DNA from 3 places in the Rhizorhabdus sp. GW822-FHT03C02 genome. Region 2 is predicted to be linked to each of the others. Evidence: predicted binding sites of a transcription regulator. Region 2 holds the regulator's gene; each other region holds the start of a gene.
What was found. Region 2 encodes LexA, which represses DNA repair genes until DNA is damaged. Its sites were predicted from a motif close to GTTCCNCNCTTGTTCT; they were not measured.
Positions count from the first base shown of each region.

Region 1: a site for LexA is predicted at 3,626-3,641, ahead of AC1RM6_RS22105 (ATP-dependent helicase). Genes of this name have one in related genera too.
Region 3: a site for LexA is predicted at 3,228-3,243, ahead of AC1RM6_RS18745 (DUF6771 family protein). Genes of this name have one in related genera too.

Region 1 is NZ_JBXANN010000010.1:135,673-140,735, reverse strand. Features, by position in the region: gene AC1RM6_RS22145 (DUF6680 family protein) at 1-21, opposite strand, end outside; gene AC1RM6_RS22140 (hypothetical protein) at 331-612, opposite strand; gene AC1RM6_RS22135 (hypothetical protein) at 757-1,167, opposite strand; gene AC1RM6_RS22130 (hypothetical protein) at 1,164-1,538, opposite strand; gene AC1RM6_RS22125 (JAB domain-containing protein) at 1,535-2,110, opposite strand; gene AC1RM6_RS22120 (hypothetical protein) at 2,059-2,565, opposite strand; gene AC1RM6_RS22115 (hypothetical protein) at 2,586-2,939, opposite strand; gene AC1RM6_RS22110 (helix-turn-helix domain-containing protein) at 2,973-3,515, opposite strand; gene AC1RM6_RS22105 (ATP-dependent helicase) at 3,645-5,063, shown strand, end outside.
Region 2 is NZ_JBXANN010000006.1:209,249-214,311, reverse strand. Features, by position in the region: gene trpC (indole-3-glycerol phosphate synthase TrpC) at 1-549, shown strand, start outside; gene moaC (cyclic pyranopterin monophosphate synthase MoaC) at 556-1,032, shown strand; gene AC1RM6_RS16990 (molybdopterin molybdotransferase MoeA) at 1,029-2,216, shown strand; gene lexA (transcriptional repressor LexA) at 2,274-2,948, shown strand; gene AC1RM6_RS16980 (ComEC/Rec2 family competence protein) at 2,942-5,063, opposite strand, start outside.
Region 3 is NZ_JBXANN010000007.1:227,017-232,079, forward strand. Features, by position in the region: gene AC1RM6_RS18730 (LysR family transcriptional regulator) at 1-341, opposite strand, end outside; gene AC1RM6_RS18735 (oxidoreductase) at 456-1,301, shown strand; gene AC1RM6_RS18740 (radical SAM protein) at 1,457-2,743, shown strand; gene AC1RM6_RS18745 (DUF6771 family protein) at 3,018-3,218, opposite strand; gene AC1RM6_RS18750 (transglutaminase-like domain-containing protein) at 3,438-4,226, shown strand; gene AC1RM6_RS18755 (polyhydroxyalkanoic acid system family protein) at 4,253-4,555, shown strand; gene AC1RM6_RS18760 (helix-turn-helix domain-containing protein) at 4,732-5,063, opposite strand, start outside.

The sequences.
Region 1 (5,063 bases), on a different contig from region 2:
CGGCCCGATCTCGACAACCACTTGCGACATATCCCCCCTGGGTCCGCGCCTCATTGGGAGCGCGAAAGCAAGCTATACCGGGTCAATTTCCATTACGACAAGGAAGGGTAAGCCCTTGAAATGACGTAAGCGTACAAACGCGAATCTGTCGCAATCGCCATTGATAACATTGGCGATTTGGACGGACTTTTAATCTGTAGGTCATGGGTTCGAATCCCATCGAGCCCACCAAGCAATCCCGGGCGTTTCCGAACGCGCCGGTGTGCGTCGCCATGATCGGCGCTGCCGGCGATACCGAGACGGGCCGATCGAGCGCGAGTCGGCGCGGTGTCAGAGATCGGGAACCGGACCCTCGACCTTGACGTCGGCTTCGTTCTGGTCGGGGGCCCAACTGAGGGCGACAAGCTTCAATTCGCTTCCCTCGGCGGTGTGGACGACGATCGGGCCGCTGGCCTCCATCGCGGCATTGAGTCCGCCCTCGAAGCGCAGGATCCCCCGCGCGACCTGCGCACCCTCTTCCTCGGAAACATTCAGCACATAGGTGACGGCGCCCCGGGGAATGCCCTCGACGATGAGGGCGCCTTCACCGTTGATGATGCGGAGATGGTCCATGCTTGCGTCCTCATGATGACGATATGATCGGATAGCATTCCGGATCGACACGGCCAACGCGTCGGGCACGCGAAAGTTACGGCGCCGATACCGTAGTTCTGCTGATCAGCATTTGATCGGATTGGAGCCGCCGATGGGGTTGCCCTAAGGTTGCCATGCGGTGGCGGGGTGATGGTATCGCGCCATGCGACATGGCGAGCATGATCGATGCACAAGGTCGATGTCCTGGATCCGGTGGCCCATTATCGCGATCGGGCGGCGCTGTACCGCCTGCATCCCACAGGCGGCGGTGCGGGGATCGACGGCGTGCCGGTGCGCGAGCGGCTGGCGCAGCAATTCGAAGCGCGCGCCGATGCGATCGAGGCGGCGCTGGTCAGGCGCAACGCGCTCGCGGCGACGGTCGATCGCATTGCCGAGCGGGTCGAGCGGAGCATTCCGCCCATCGAGCCGCGGTCGCGCGCCGATCGGCTTTCGTCGACCGCCGATATTCTCGTTCAGATGGATCGGCTGATCGATCGCCTCGATGCGCTCGGGCTGGGAATCGCCGCGGCTCACCTGTCGATGGCGGCGGAGACGATCAGGGCGGGAATCAGCTCGGCCGAGAAACTGTCGAGCAACGCCTCGAGCAGGTTGCGGCCCGACGCCGACAACTGAACGAACACCCGCCGACCATCGCCGATATCTCTGGTCCGCAGGACGAGCCCGCGTTCGGACAATATGTCGAGCCAGCGCAGCGATGTCGTCGGCGAGATCGCCGCGAGCGCGCCGACGCTCGACGTCTTCACCCGGACGCCGCGCGCCTCCGATGCATAGAGGTCGAGCAAGATATCCCACGCGGGATCGCCGAACAGGTCTTCGCCGAACATGTCCTCGCGCCGGCGCCGTGCGGCGAGGATGGCGATGGCGAGATCGGTCCGCGCGTTCATAGCAGCCCTTCGGCCTCGAGGCTGGCATAGCCGCCGCGGGCGATGATCAGATGGTCGAGCAGCTGGATGTCGAACAGCCGCGCGGCGTCGGCGATTTCGCGAGTCACCCGGACATCGGCGCGGGTCGCCACGGGATTGCCCGAAGGGTGATTATGCGCGCAGATCAGCCGTGTCGCGCCGAGCTCCAGCGCGCGGCGGACGATGTCGCGTGCGGATACCGGTGCGGCGTCGATCGATCCGCGGCCGATCAGTTCGTCGGCGAGCAGCCAGTTGGCGCCGTTGAGGAACAGCACGCGGAAATTCTCGATCGGCTCGTGCGCCATCGTCATCATCAGATAGTCGATGGTCGCACTGGCGCTGGGAATGACCGGGCCATGATCGAGCTGGGCGGTCAGGATGGTGATCATCGCGCGCCGGACCGATCCGATCAGCGCGATGCCGGCAGGGTCCGCGCCGGGAATGGCGAGCAGCCGCTCCGCGCTGGCGGTCACGACCGCGCCGAGCGATCCGAACTCGACGATCAGTCGCGCCGCGAGCGCTTCTGCAGAGCCTTGATCAGCATGTCGAAGAATCTCTCCGAGGATCTTCGTATCCTGGGGCGGTTTGCCACGCCGATCGCGAGCACGAGCATCTGCGGATAGAACCAGAACTCGGTGCCCTGGGAAAGAACCCGTGGCGGTACGATCTCGCCGGCCATCTTGGCCGCGAAGATCAGAACCGGAGGAATTTGAAACGCCGTCACCCATAATGGCCAATATCGATCGGAGTAGAGGGCGATCGTTCCGAACCCCGCGAGCACGACCAGTTCGACCAGGAAGCGGTGGCGGCTGATCTCGTGCCAATCGGGCGACATGGTGCCCGACGCGAGCGGGGACAGGATCGATCCGACGATGATGACCGCCACCGCGCAGCGTTCGGGCCAACCGCCGCGAACCGCTGCCCAGATGCAGATCGAGAGTTCGACCAGAACACCCAGTATTTGCCAGTTTGCGGTGGACATGAGTTGACCGCACCACGCGTTGCACATGCGGTCAACCCCTTCATCCTTCAGGCAGCGACCACAGATAGCGGTGCCGGCGCGGCCTGGGCACATTCTTCCCACGGCCCGAACATGCGTGGATCGAGGTGATTGCGCGCCGCATCCTCCGCCAGCGCCTTATGCGCCGCGACCATGTCGCCGCGTGCAGAGACCATCGCCATCAGCGACGCGGCGGCGCGCGCCATCGCATCCTGGCCGGTATCCGGGCTGAACCGGCCGCGTTCCTGAGCCGCAGGGATGAAGTCAATCAGTTGTGCGGCTTCGCGCACCGCGGCGGTGGCGGCACGTTCGGCCGAAAAAAGCCGTTCCGCGACCCCCATCACGGCTTCACGACGTTCGACGATAATCTGACGATTGAGCATTGGTCCCCCTTCGCGGAGGAATGCTCCTCCGCACTATTGCTGGTGTTGAGCTGTCCCGGACGAGCGCTCGGGCAAAAGCTGCCGGAGCGCGACGAGGCTGGCGGAGAGACCAGCGAGAACGAAGATGCAGAAGCCGCCGATCAGCGCCATCCACAGCAGACGTTCGGTGATAGTCAGTTCATTAAAGGGCCTCCGCCGGGTCCGAAACGGAAGCCGCCAGCCGCGATCGACGGGGTGAATATCCAGCGCGAAATGCGCCGGCTCTTCCCTTACCACCCCATCACTACGGCGTTCGGCTTCCACGGCCAGAATGGCGTCCGGCGCGACTTCGGCAAGCGGCAGCGGATACCTACGTAAATGGTCCGTAGTCGGCTTTTCGGCGGCCAGCAGCAGCCGTGCGGCCTCGATCCGGGTCGCAACGCCCAGCGTCTGCATCGCCTTTTCGAGATGGACCTCGACCGTGCGCGGCGAGATTCCGAGTTCGCGACCGATCTCCTTCGAGGTCATCGGTTGCGCCGCCAGCCTCAGGCACTGCCTTTGCCGGTCGGTGAGCTGGGCGAGGCGGTGGTCGTCCATGGCGCCAGTCTAGTGCAGGGCGGCGGGCGTGCAATCGCGGCGGACTTCGGTTCGCCGATTTTGCGCCGATCCGATTCCCCCGCCTGACGGCCCTTGCCCGGTGCGCCGCTGTTCCCTACCTGTTCACGCGTGACTCACGACATTCCAGCGCCCGAACCCGGCTATCTGCGCGGGCTGAACCCGCCCCAGCGCGAAGCGGTCCTGACCACCGAGGGACCGGTGCTGGTACTTGCGGGAGCAGGCACCGGCAAGACCGCGGCGCTGACCGCGCGGCTCGCCCATCTGGTCGCGACGAGGCGCGCCTGGCCATCCGAGATCCTGGCGGTGACCTTCACCAACAAGGCCGCCCGCGAGATGCGCGAGCGGGTCGGGCGGATGCTCGGCGAGGCGGTCGAGGGGATGCAGTTTCTCGGGACCTTCCATGCGGTCGCTGCGCGGATGCTGCGGCGCCATGCCGAACTGGTCGGGCTGACGCCCAGTTTCACCATCCTCGACACCGACGACCAGCTGCGGCTGCTCAAGCAGATCCTTGCCGCCGCCGACCTCGACGAAAAACGCTGGCCTGCGCGCCAGCTCGCCGGGGTGATCGATCGCTGGAAGAATCGCGGGATGGTCCCGGCCGACATCGACGCCGGCGAGGCGGAGGCTTTCGCCAATGGTCGCGGCGGCGAACTCTATCAGCAATATCAGGACCGGTTGCGCGCGGTGAACGCCTGCGATTTCGGCGATCTGCTGCTGCACATGCTGACGATATTGAAGACCCATCGCGACGTGCTCGAAAGCTATCAGCAGCGTTTCCGCTATGTGATGGTCGACGAATATCAGGATACCAACAGCGCCCAATATCTGTGGCTCCGCCTGCTCGCGCAGGAGCGCAAGAATATCTGCTGTGTCGGCGATGACGACCAGTCGATCTATTCGTGGCGCGGCGCCGAGGTGGCGAACATCCTGCGCTTCGACCGCGACTTTCCCGGCGCGACGGTGATCCGGCTCGAGCAGAATTACCGGTCGACCCCGCACATCCTCGCGGCGGCTTCGGGGGTGATCGCGCATAATGGCGGCCGGCTCGGCAAGACCTTGTGGACCGCCGAACCGGATGGCGAGAAGGTGCGTGTGGTCGGGGTCTGGGACGGACCCGAGGAGGCGCGCCGGGTCGGCGACGAGATCGAGGCGCATCAGCGCGCCGGCGGCGGGCTGAACGACTGCGCGATCCTGGTGCGCGCACAGTTCCAGACCCGCGAACTCGAGGACCGGTTCATCGCGATCGGGCTCCCCTACCGGATCGTCGGCGGCTTCCGCTTCTACGAACGCGCCGAAATCCGCGATGCGCTGGCCTATCTGCGGGTGATCAGCCAGCCGGCCGACGACCTGGCGTTCGAGCGGATCGTCAACACCCCCAAGCGCGGGCTCGGCGACAAGGCGGTGGCGAAGCTCCATCAGCTTGCGCGTGCCGAGGATATTCCCCTGACGCTGGCAGCGGCGCGGATATTGGGCACCGACGAACTCACGCCGCAGGCGCGCCGCGCGCTCGGCAATCTGGTCGGCGAT
Region 2 (5,063 bases):
TATGAGGAGGCCGGCGCCGCCTGCCTGTCGGTGTTGACCGACATGCCCTATTTCCAGGGTCATGACGATTATCTGGTCGCCGCGCGTGCCGCCTGTACGCTGCCGTGCCTGCGCAAGGATTTCATGATCGACCCCTGGCAGGTGACCGAGGCGCGCGCGCTCGGTGCCGATGCGATCCTGATCATCGTCGCGGCGCTCGACGATGGCGAAATGGCCGAGATCGAGGCCGCGGCGATCGAACATGGCATGGACGCGCTGGTCGAGGTCCATGACGAGGCCGAGTTCGACCGCGCGCTCGCGCTCAAGTCGCGGCTGATCGGGGTCAACAACCGCGATCTGCGCGACTTCTCGGTCGACTTCGCGCGCACCTACGATCTCGTCGGCAAGGCGCCCGCCGGCTGCACCTTCGTCGCCGAGAGCGGCCTCGGATCGAAGGCCGATCTCGACGCGATGGCGGCGCATGGCGTGCGCTGCTTCCTGGTCGGCGAGACGCTGATGCGCGCCGACGATGTCGCCGCCGCCACCCGCAAGCTGCTCGTCGGCGTCTGAGTCATCATGGCTGACGGTAAGCTCACCCATATCGACGACGAGGGCGCCGCCCGCATGGTCGACGTCTCGGCCAAGGCCGAGACCAAGCGCGAGGCGGTCGCCGAAGGCCGGATCCTGATCGCCGAGACCGCGCTCGCCGCGATCCGCGCCGGATCGGTCAAGAAGGGCGATGTTCTCGCGGTCGCGCGGATCGCCGGGATCATGGCGGCGAAGAAGACCGCCGACCTGATCCCCTTGTGCCACCCGCTGCCGATCGCCGGGGTCACCGTGGACCTGGCGATCGAGGCCGACGGCATCCGCGCCACCGCGACCGTCGCCACCACCTATACGACCGGGATCGAGATGGAGGCGCTGACCGCGGTCTCGGTCGCGCTGCTCACCATCTACGACATGGCCAAGGCGCTCGATCGCGGCATGCGGATCGAGGGCGTCCGTCTGCTTGCCAAGACCGGCGGCCGCTCGGGCGACTGGAAGGCCGGATGAGCCTGCTGCCGGTCGCCGACGCGCAGGCCCGGATGCTCGCGCTGGCATCGGCCCTGCCGGTCGAGACCGTGGCCGTCGTCGACGCGATCGGCCGCTACGCCACCGCCGATATCCGCGCCCGCCGCACCCAGCCCGCCACCGACCTGTCGGCGATGGACGGCTATGCGATCCGCTTCGCCGACCTGCCCGGCCCCTGGACCATGGCCGGCGAAAGCGCCGCAGGGTCCGCACCCGGCGCGGCGATCGGTACCGGCGAGGCCTTCCGCATCTTCACCGGCGCCCCGCTCCCCGTCGGCGCCGACACGATCCTGATCCAGGAGGATGCCGCACGCGAGGGCGAGCGGCTGGCCGTCTCGGGCGATGCGCCGCCCGCCGCCGGGACGTTCGTGCGGACCGCGGGCAGCGATTTCGCCGCAGGCGATGTGCTTGTTTCCGCCGGGACCGCGATACGCCCGGCGACGATCGGCCTCGCCGTCGCCGGCGGCCATGGCACGCTCGACGTCTGCCGACGCCCGCGCGTCGCGATCCTCTCGACCGGCAGCGAACTGGTGCCGCCCGGCGCGCCGACCAGCGGTGCGATGCTGCCCGCCTCGAACGGGCCGATGCTCCAGGCGATGCTGTCGGGCCTTCCGGTCGAGGTCCGCGACCATGGCATCGTCCGCGACGATCTCGACGCGATCGCCGCCGCCTTCACCGCGCTCGCGGCCGACGCCGACATCATCGTCACCAGCGGCGGCGCCTCGGTCGGCGATCATGACCTCGTGCGGCCCGCGCTCGAACGGGCCGGCGCCGCGATCGACTTCTGGCGGATCGCGATGCGGCCGGGCAAGCCGCTGATGGTCGGCACCCTCGGCAAGGCGGTCGTGCTCGGGCTTCCCGGCAATCCGGTATCGAGTTTCGTCACCGCGACCCTGTTCCTCCGGCCGCTGGTCGCGCACATGCTCGGCGCGGCATCGCCATTGCCTGTAACCACCCCTGCGCGGCTCGCGGTCGACCTGCCGCCGGTCGGCGAACGCGCCGATTATCTGCGCGCGCGCCATCATGGCGGCATCGTCACTCCGGTCCACAGCCAGGACAGCGGGGCGCTGTTCGCGCTCGCCTTGGCCGACGCGCTGATCGTCCGCCCCGCCCGCGCCGCCGCGGCGCGCAGCGGCGACATAGTCGAGATCGTTACGCTTGGTTGACAGCTTCGTGGAAGTTGCCTAGATGTTCCATATTCGTTCCTCCACGGGGTGCCTGCGATGCTCACACGCAAGCAGCATGAATTGCTCTGCTTCATCAATAACCGGCTCGTCGAGACCGGGGTTTCGCCCTCGTTCGAGGAGATGAAGGAGGCTCTCGACCTCAAATCGAAGTCGGGCGTCCACCGCCTGATCAGCGCGCTCGAGGAACGCAATTTCATCCGCCGGCTGCCCAACCGCGCCCGTGCGCTCGAAGTGGTGCGGATGCCCGAGATCGCCGCCCCCGCCACCAAGGCTACGCCGCCCGCGCCGACCCGCAAATCGGCGCCGCCGGTGTTGCAGGCCGCGAACGAGAATGTTCTCGAAATCCCGCTGCACGGCCGGATCGCCGCCGGCATGCCGATCGAAGCGATGGAGGGGCACAGCACATTGTCGGTCCCCGCCGCGTTGCTCGGCTCGGGCGAACATTATGCGCTCGAGGTGTCGGGCGATTCGATGGTCGAAGCCGGCATCCTCGACGGCGATTATGCGCTGATCCGCCGCACCGAGACCGCGCGTGACGGCGACATCGTCGTCGCGCTGATCGCCGACAGCGAAGCGACCCTCAAATATTTCCGCCGCGAGGGATCGATGATCCGCCTCGACCCGGCCAACCGCGCCTATGACCCGCAGCGCTACGCCCCCGAAATGGTCCAGGTCCAGGGCAAGCTCGCCGGACTGCTGCGCCGCTACTGAGGCTTACCGTGCGGCTGCGGCCGCAGGGGAACATTGGCGAGCGGCAGATGCCGCGCCTTCGGTCGTGGCCGCTCCCGCTCGGGGCGCCTGAAGGTCGTCCAGGGATGATCCCCGACATGCTCGGCGACGGTTTCGATCGCGGCTGACGGCAGCCGGATCGCCAGCCCGCCGGTGGTCCGCAACAACGGCAGATCGGCCTTCAGCCAGCGCGGGTTGCAGCTGCGCGGCAAACGGCGGTCGCTGATCGCGATATCCGCCTGCCGGCAGGCGAGGTTCATTTTTCCGATGTCGATCATATAGGGGCTACGGGTCGCGAGGATGCGCCAGCGGCGGCCATCGATCCCGATCTCGCTCATGCACAGGTCGCGGTTGCACTGCGCGCCCGACAGCGCGTCGATCGGCGGGGCTTCGCCTTCGACCCCCGACGCCTCGCCGAGCGCGTCGCGCACATAGTCGCCGGCGCGCTCGCGCAGCAACACGATCCCGCCGTCGCCAGTCCGGATCGCGACATGACGGCCGTCGCCGGTGACGAGCAGGTCGGGCGCCGGCGTCAGCCAGCTCCACACCGCCCCGGCCGCGAGCGGGATCATGCCCAGGCGCCGCACCCTGGTCCGCCACAGCACGATCCACAGCCCGCCCGCCACCATCAGCGCGAACGCACCCCACGGCATCGACGGCAGCGATGCGACCGAGCCCGGCGCGCTGGCGACCGCATGGGCGATCCACAGCAGGAACGACAGTGTCTTGCCGGTCAGCCACCAGACCGGCGCCCCGAGCCCGACCGCATCGAGCAGCAACGCGAACGCCTCGAGCGGCATCACCACGAAGGTGGTCAGCGGGATCGCGACGATGTTCGCCGCTGCCCCATAGAGCCCCTGTTTGTGGAAGTGGAACAGCGCGATCGGGCTCAGGGCGAGTTCGGTGACGAGCCCGGTCGCGAGCAGCAGCAGCACCGCCCGCCCCATCCGCCACAGCCAGGCCTCCTCGCGCCGTGCGCCGAAGGCGACGACGCGGGGATGTTCGTGGAAGGCGACCAGCGAAGCGATCGCCGCGAAGCTCAGCTGGAAGCTCGGCCCGGCCAGAGCCTCGGGCCAGCACAGCAGCACGATCAGCGCACCGGCGGCAACGAGGCGCAGCGTCATCGCCTCGCGCCCGAGCGCGATCCCGCCGAGCACCAGCAGCGCGGCCACGCACGAGCGGATCGTCGGCACCTCTGCGCCCGCCAGCAAAGTATAAGCGACGCCGGCGAGCGCGCCGATCGCCGCCGAGATCAGCACCAGCGGTGCGTGGAGCGCCAGCCGCGGCGACAGCGCGAGCAGCCGCAGGGCGACGAACATCATCCCGCCGACCACCGCCGAGACGTGCAGTCCCGACACCGACAGGAGATGTGCCAGCCCGGCCCGGCGCAATGCCTCGTTGTCGGCTTCGGGAATTCCGCCCTGATCGCCGGTCACGAACGAGGTGGCGATGCCGGCTTCGCCCTCGCCGGCGATCGAATCGCGAATATGGGCCGAAATCCGCACCCGCAGGTTCCACAGCCACGACCAGAAGCCCGCTTCCGCTGCCGGATGCAGCACCGGTTTCCCGATCGCCTTGCCGGTCGCGCCGAGCCCCTGGAACCAGGCTGCTCGCGCGAAGTCATAGCCGCCGGGCACCATCGGCGGCGCCGGCGGCAACAACCGTGCGCGCAGGTCGATCCGCGATCCGACCGGCACCTCGGCGGGCAGTTCCTTGGCATCGACATTGACCCGCACCCGCGGCGGCAGGCCCGAACCGGGGTCGGGCGCGAGCCGCAGGCGGACGAGATCGCGCGCCGGCAGCGGATCGACCGCCTCGATCCGCGCCGCGAAGCTGACGACCGTCGGCCGGTCGATCCGCGGCGCCGCCACCCAGTTCGCCTTGGTCCAGATGATCGCGAGCCCGACCAGCATCGCCAGCGCGAGCACCAGGATTCCGCGCGGGGCGCGGGTACCGCGCCCGATCAACAGCGCCCCCAGCGCGATACCGGCGAAGACCGCCGCCGCGCCGCTCCAGGCGAACCGGTCGGGTAGCACGAACCAGGCCGCGATCCCCGCGCCCAGCCCGACCGGCAGCCATAAGGCGATCTGATCGCGC
Region 3 (5,063 bases), on a different contig from region 2:
GTGACCAGCGGCAGCAGCGCCACCCGTGCCGAGACCCGCGCGGCGTTGAAGCGCAGCGTGCCGATCGGGGTGCCGCGGAAATTGTTGAGATCGTCGAGCGCGTCGTCGATGTCGCGAAACGCCGGCGCCACCCGCGCGTGCAGCCGTTCGCCCGCCTCGGTCAGCGCGACGCTGCGGGTGGTGCGGTTGACGAGCCGCAGGTCGAGCCGTTCCTCGAGCGCGCGCAGCGCATGGCTGAGCGCCGACGGGGTGCAGCCGAGTTCGTCGGCGGCGCGGCGAAAGCTTCTGTGCCGCGCGACCGCGAGAAAGGAGGTCAGGTCCGAGGGGCCGATGGCACGCATTAGTGAATAATGCTCAACAGCTATACGAAAATCCAGTCGATTATCTCATCTCTTGGATCGGCCTATCCCTTGCCCATCGCCGGATCGGCCGGCGCAAACCCAAGGAGATTGATCATGCGGACCTGGTTCATCACGGGCGCGTCGCGCGGCTTCGGCGCTCTCATCACCGAACATGCGCTGGCCAAGGGCGACGCGGTCGTCGCCGCCGCGCGCAACCCACGCGCGATCGCCGATCGCTTCGGCCATCAGCCCAATCTGCTCGCGGTCGCGCTCGACGTCACCGACGAGGCGCAGGCGCAGGTCGCCGCGAAAGCCGCGATCGACCGGTTCGGCCGGATCGACATCCTCGTCAACAATGCCGGCTACGGCCTGCTCGGCGCGGTCGAGGAAGCGACGGGAGCAGAGGTCGAGGCGCTCTACCGCACCAATGTGTTCGGGCTGCTCGCGGTCACCCGCGCGGTGCTGCCCTACATGCGCCGCCAGCGTTCGGGGCGGATCATGAACCTGTCGTCGGTCGGCGGCTATGCCAGCGGCGCGGGGTTCGGGGTCTATTGCTCGACCAAATTCGCGGTCGAGGGGCTGACCGAGGCGCTCGCCGCCGAACTGGCGCCGCTCGGCATCCACGCCACCGCGATCGAGCCCGGCTATTTCCGCACCGACTTCCTCGATGCGACCTCGCTGAGCGTCAGCCCGGCCGAGATCCCCGATTATGACGAGACCGCGGGCGCGGTGCGCCGCTTCGCCAAGGTCGTCAGCCACAACCAGCCCGGCGACCCGGTCAAGTTCGCGCAGGCGATCGTCGCCTTCGCCGACGCCCCTAACCCGCCGGTCCGCCTGCCGATGGGCAGCGACACCGTCGCGCGGATCGCCGAGAAACATGCGTCGGACGCCGCGATCGTCGCCGAATGGCGCGCGGTGTCGGTCTCGACCGACTTTGCGGAGGCAGGATCGGCCACCTGAGAGCCGTTCGCGCGTCTCACCATCATCTTCGAAAAGGGTCAACCGGCGCAAATCGGTCCGGAGACCAACGGTCGACGGCGAAAAAATTTCCTTTCATTGGGCATCGCAAAGTGTCCAGATGCAGGAAAATCGGCGCCGAATCTCTGGAGATGTCAATGGATTGCCGAATCCTGCGAATGCTTACTTTGAAGAGCAACGGCCAACTGGCCTGCGACGACAGTAGCGGATACGGAATCATATTGGGCGAGGTCAGCACCGGCATCGGCTGGGACATTCGCAAAGTCATCGACGGTCCGATCTATGCGCATGTCCGCCGGTCTTTTGCCGAGGGGCGCGTGCCCTGGCCAGGCACGTGCGAAGGGTGCCACACCTTTTCGAGCGGCGGCGTCGCGCAGGACATGTTGGGCAGCCGGATCAAGTTGATGATCGAGCCAACCCTGGCATGCAACCTCGGCTGCCCGTCCTGCCAGCGCAAACGCGAGGGCAAGATACGAACCGGCAAATGGGATCTACAGCCGGCGACACTCGAAGCACTTCTGAAAAGCTGCTCGAAAAACGGCATAGAGATAGAGGAGGCGCATTATCTGGGTTGGGGCGAGCCGCTCCTCTACGAAGGGTTGGCCGACCTGACGCGTCTGGTCCGCAAATGGCATCCCCACTGCGTGCAGGAAGCTACGACCAGCGGCAGCGTCGACGTCTCCGATCTTCTGATCGACGTCGATCTCGATAAGCTGACCGTATCCTGCGATGGCGTGAAACAAGCATCCTATGAGCGCTATCGCAGGGGCGGCGACATCTCGAAGGTCTTCGCTCTCCTGGAATTCATGGCGGGGCAGGCGCAGCGACCGTTCGTCGAGTGGAAATATATCGTCTTTTCCCACAATGACAGCGACGAGGACCTGGCGGAGGCACAGCGACTGGCCGAACAGTTCAAGGTCGACTCCCTGCTGTTCATCCTCACCCATTCAAAGGGCGCTTCTACGCGCTTCACCGCGGCCAATATCGAGGAATTTCCGCTCACCTATGACCGGGCGACAGTCTCACCCGCCGCCGGCATGATGACCATCAAGCGCGCCGGACGGGTAATTGCCGATGCGTCGTCGCTCGGCGACCAGGAAAGCTTCTCCCTGTACATCGATCAAGTACAGATCACGCATAGCGACATATTGGAAGTGCGCGGCTGGAGCCTGCGCGCCGATGGTGGCTATGTCGATCGCATCGAATGCCATTTGGGCGAAAGACGGATCGGCCGGGCCGTTCCAAGAGAACGACGCACAGACGTTATCCGTGCCAGGCAATATGCGACCGGCCCGGATTGCGGCTTCTCCTTGAAACTGCCGCTGAAGCACGGTCAATTATATGAAACACTTCAGTTCACCGCCCTGTCAGGCAACCAACATCATATGTTTTCGGCCGTCTTCCGCTTCGATTCCGACTTTTAAATCCATGCCTGGAATACATAACATCGGAAAATAATCTTCCAGGACCGCCTGATTGGCAGCGTAGACGATGACATGCCGCGTCGATAGTCGCGTGTTGACCTGGCCGATATCGGCTACTGTTGTTCGCCGAGGTTCAAAAAATGCTCCGGGTTTGCGACATGCCAGCGCGAGATCCGGCACCGTCTTGTCCTCATCATGTCGCCGTCGCCATGACCTTTCCAGCCCTCCTTTCACGACCATCGTGGCATAGCTCCGAAGAGGATCGGTACAGCCATCACGCCCCGCCCAACGGCAGTTCCATCGTCCGGTCGTCGACCTCGCCCAGCACCAATCCCAGCCGGTCGGCGATCGTCCCCGCCAGTTCGTCGGCGGCGCGCAGGCGCAGATCGGGATCGGTCATCGTCAGCCCCACCCGGGCCCAGCCGGGCGCGTTCAGGATGACATCGGCGAGATGGTGGCGGGTGACTCGTTCCATGTTTCGATAAGAACAAAAAGAGAACATATCGTCAAGCGGCGACAGCGGGAATGGATGCGCAATTTTTGCTGCATCGCATCAACCGGCCTCCCCTTTTCGTGCGCGCCGCCCTATGACCGGCTGACGCCCGCCCGCTGCCCCTCCTTGCGATCGCCGATCGCATGGTGCGGACACCGATGCGGCTTCACGCGTTCACAGCGTCCAACAGCGGGAACCCCGATGCGCCTTCAGATCGACGCCGACCTTCAATATCGGCTGTGCCAGCCGACCGACCTGCTGCTGACCATCGAGGTCGCGCAGATGGTCGACCAGACGATCGTCAGCGATCTGCTGACGATCGACGGGGTCGGCCCGCTCCGCGCCACCGAGGGCGAGGACGGGATCGGGCGGCGGACCTGGATGTTCGGCCATGACTATTTCCGCGCACGTTACCAGGCGGTGGTCGATGTCGATCGCCGGCCGGTCCGCATCGACGAACTCCATATCGCCCCGCGCCGCGACCTGCCGCCCGAGGTGATCCCCTATCTCTGGCCGAGCCGCTATTGCGAATCCGACAAGTTCGAGGCGTTCGTCGCGCGCGAATTTCCCGGCGTCGACCATGGCTCCAAGCTGCTCGAAATGGCCGAGTGGATCCATGAGCATGTCGACTATCGCATCGGATCGAGCGACGGATCGACCACCGCGGTCGACGTCTTCGTCAAGCGCCAGGGGGTGTGCCGCGACTTCGCCCATCTGATGGCCAGCTTCGCACGGGCGGTGGGCGTGCCGGCGCGGCTGGTGTCGGCCTATGCCTGGGATCTGAACCCGCCCGATTTCCATGCGGTGGTCGAGGTCTGGCTGGAAAATGACTGGTATCTGGTCGACGCCACTCAGCTCGCCCCGCTCGACGGACTGGTGCGGATCGCGGTCGGCCGCGATGCCACCGACATCGCCTTCATGACTGTGTTCGGCGAGGCCGAGCTGCTGTCGCAGAGCGTCGCGGTCAGCGCACTGCCGAAACCAGACTGACCCGCTTTCCTGTCCGAGGTTGCTTCATGCCCGATCCGATCGTCATCGACATCCCCCACAAGGCCGGCCGGGCCGGCGCGCGCGCGAAGATCGAACAAGGCTTCGACCAGCTGATCGGGATCATTCCCGGCGGCCGGGTGACCGAGCATCGCTGGGAGGGCGACACCCTCGCCTTCACCGTCGAGGCGCTCGGCCAGCGTGTGGCGGCGCGGATCGACGTGCTCGACGACAAGGTCCATGCGCTGCTCGACCTGCCGCCGACGCTGGCGCTGTTCGCCTCGACGATCAAGGACAAGCTGCTCGAAAGCGGAACGAAACTGCTGCGGTGATCCGCACATGAAAAAATTCGGCGATGCCGGGAACCATGCATCCCTCTGGCGGTTATGTTCCCCGAGGTCGCTTTTAGCACCCCCCCCCCGCTCAGCGGCCTCCCTTCAGACCCGTCGGCATCCCATGCCGGCGGGTCTTTTGCCATGGTGCCGGCGAACGTGCCGGACGTTGCATGTCAGCGGCTTGCCACAGCGCGGCGGAATTCGCGCGGGCTCTGGCCCACGATGCGCCGGAAGCTCTTCTCGAAATGACTCAGATCCGCAAAGCCGACGCTCAACGCGATGTCGGTGATGTTGCGCCGGCCGTCGGCCGACAGCAGCTCGCGCGCCTTGTGGATGCGTATGTGGCTGAGCAGGGTCTTGAACGGCATGCCGATGCCGCTGCGGAACAGGAAACTCAGGTGCGACGGGCTGACATTGGCGTGCCAGGCAAGCTGCCCCAGAGCGATCGGCTCGTCATAATGCTGGCCGAGATGGACGAGCGCGCGGGCGAGCGCATCGTGGAGCC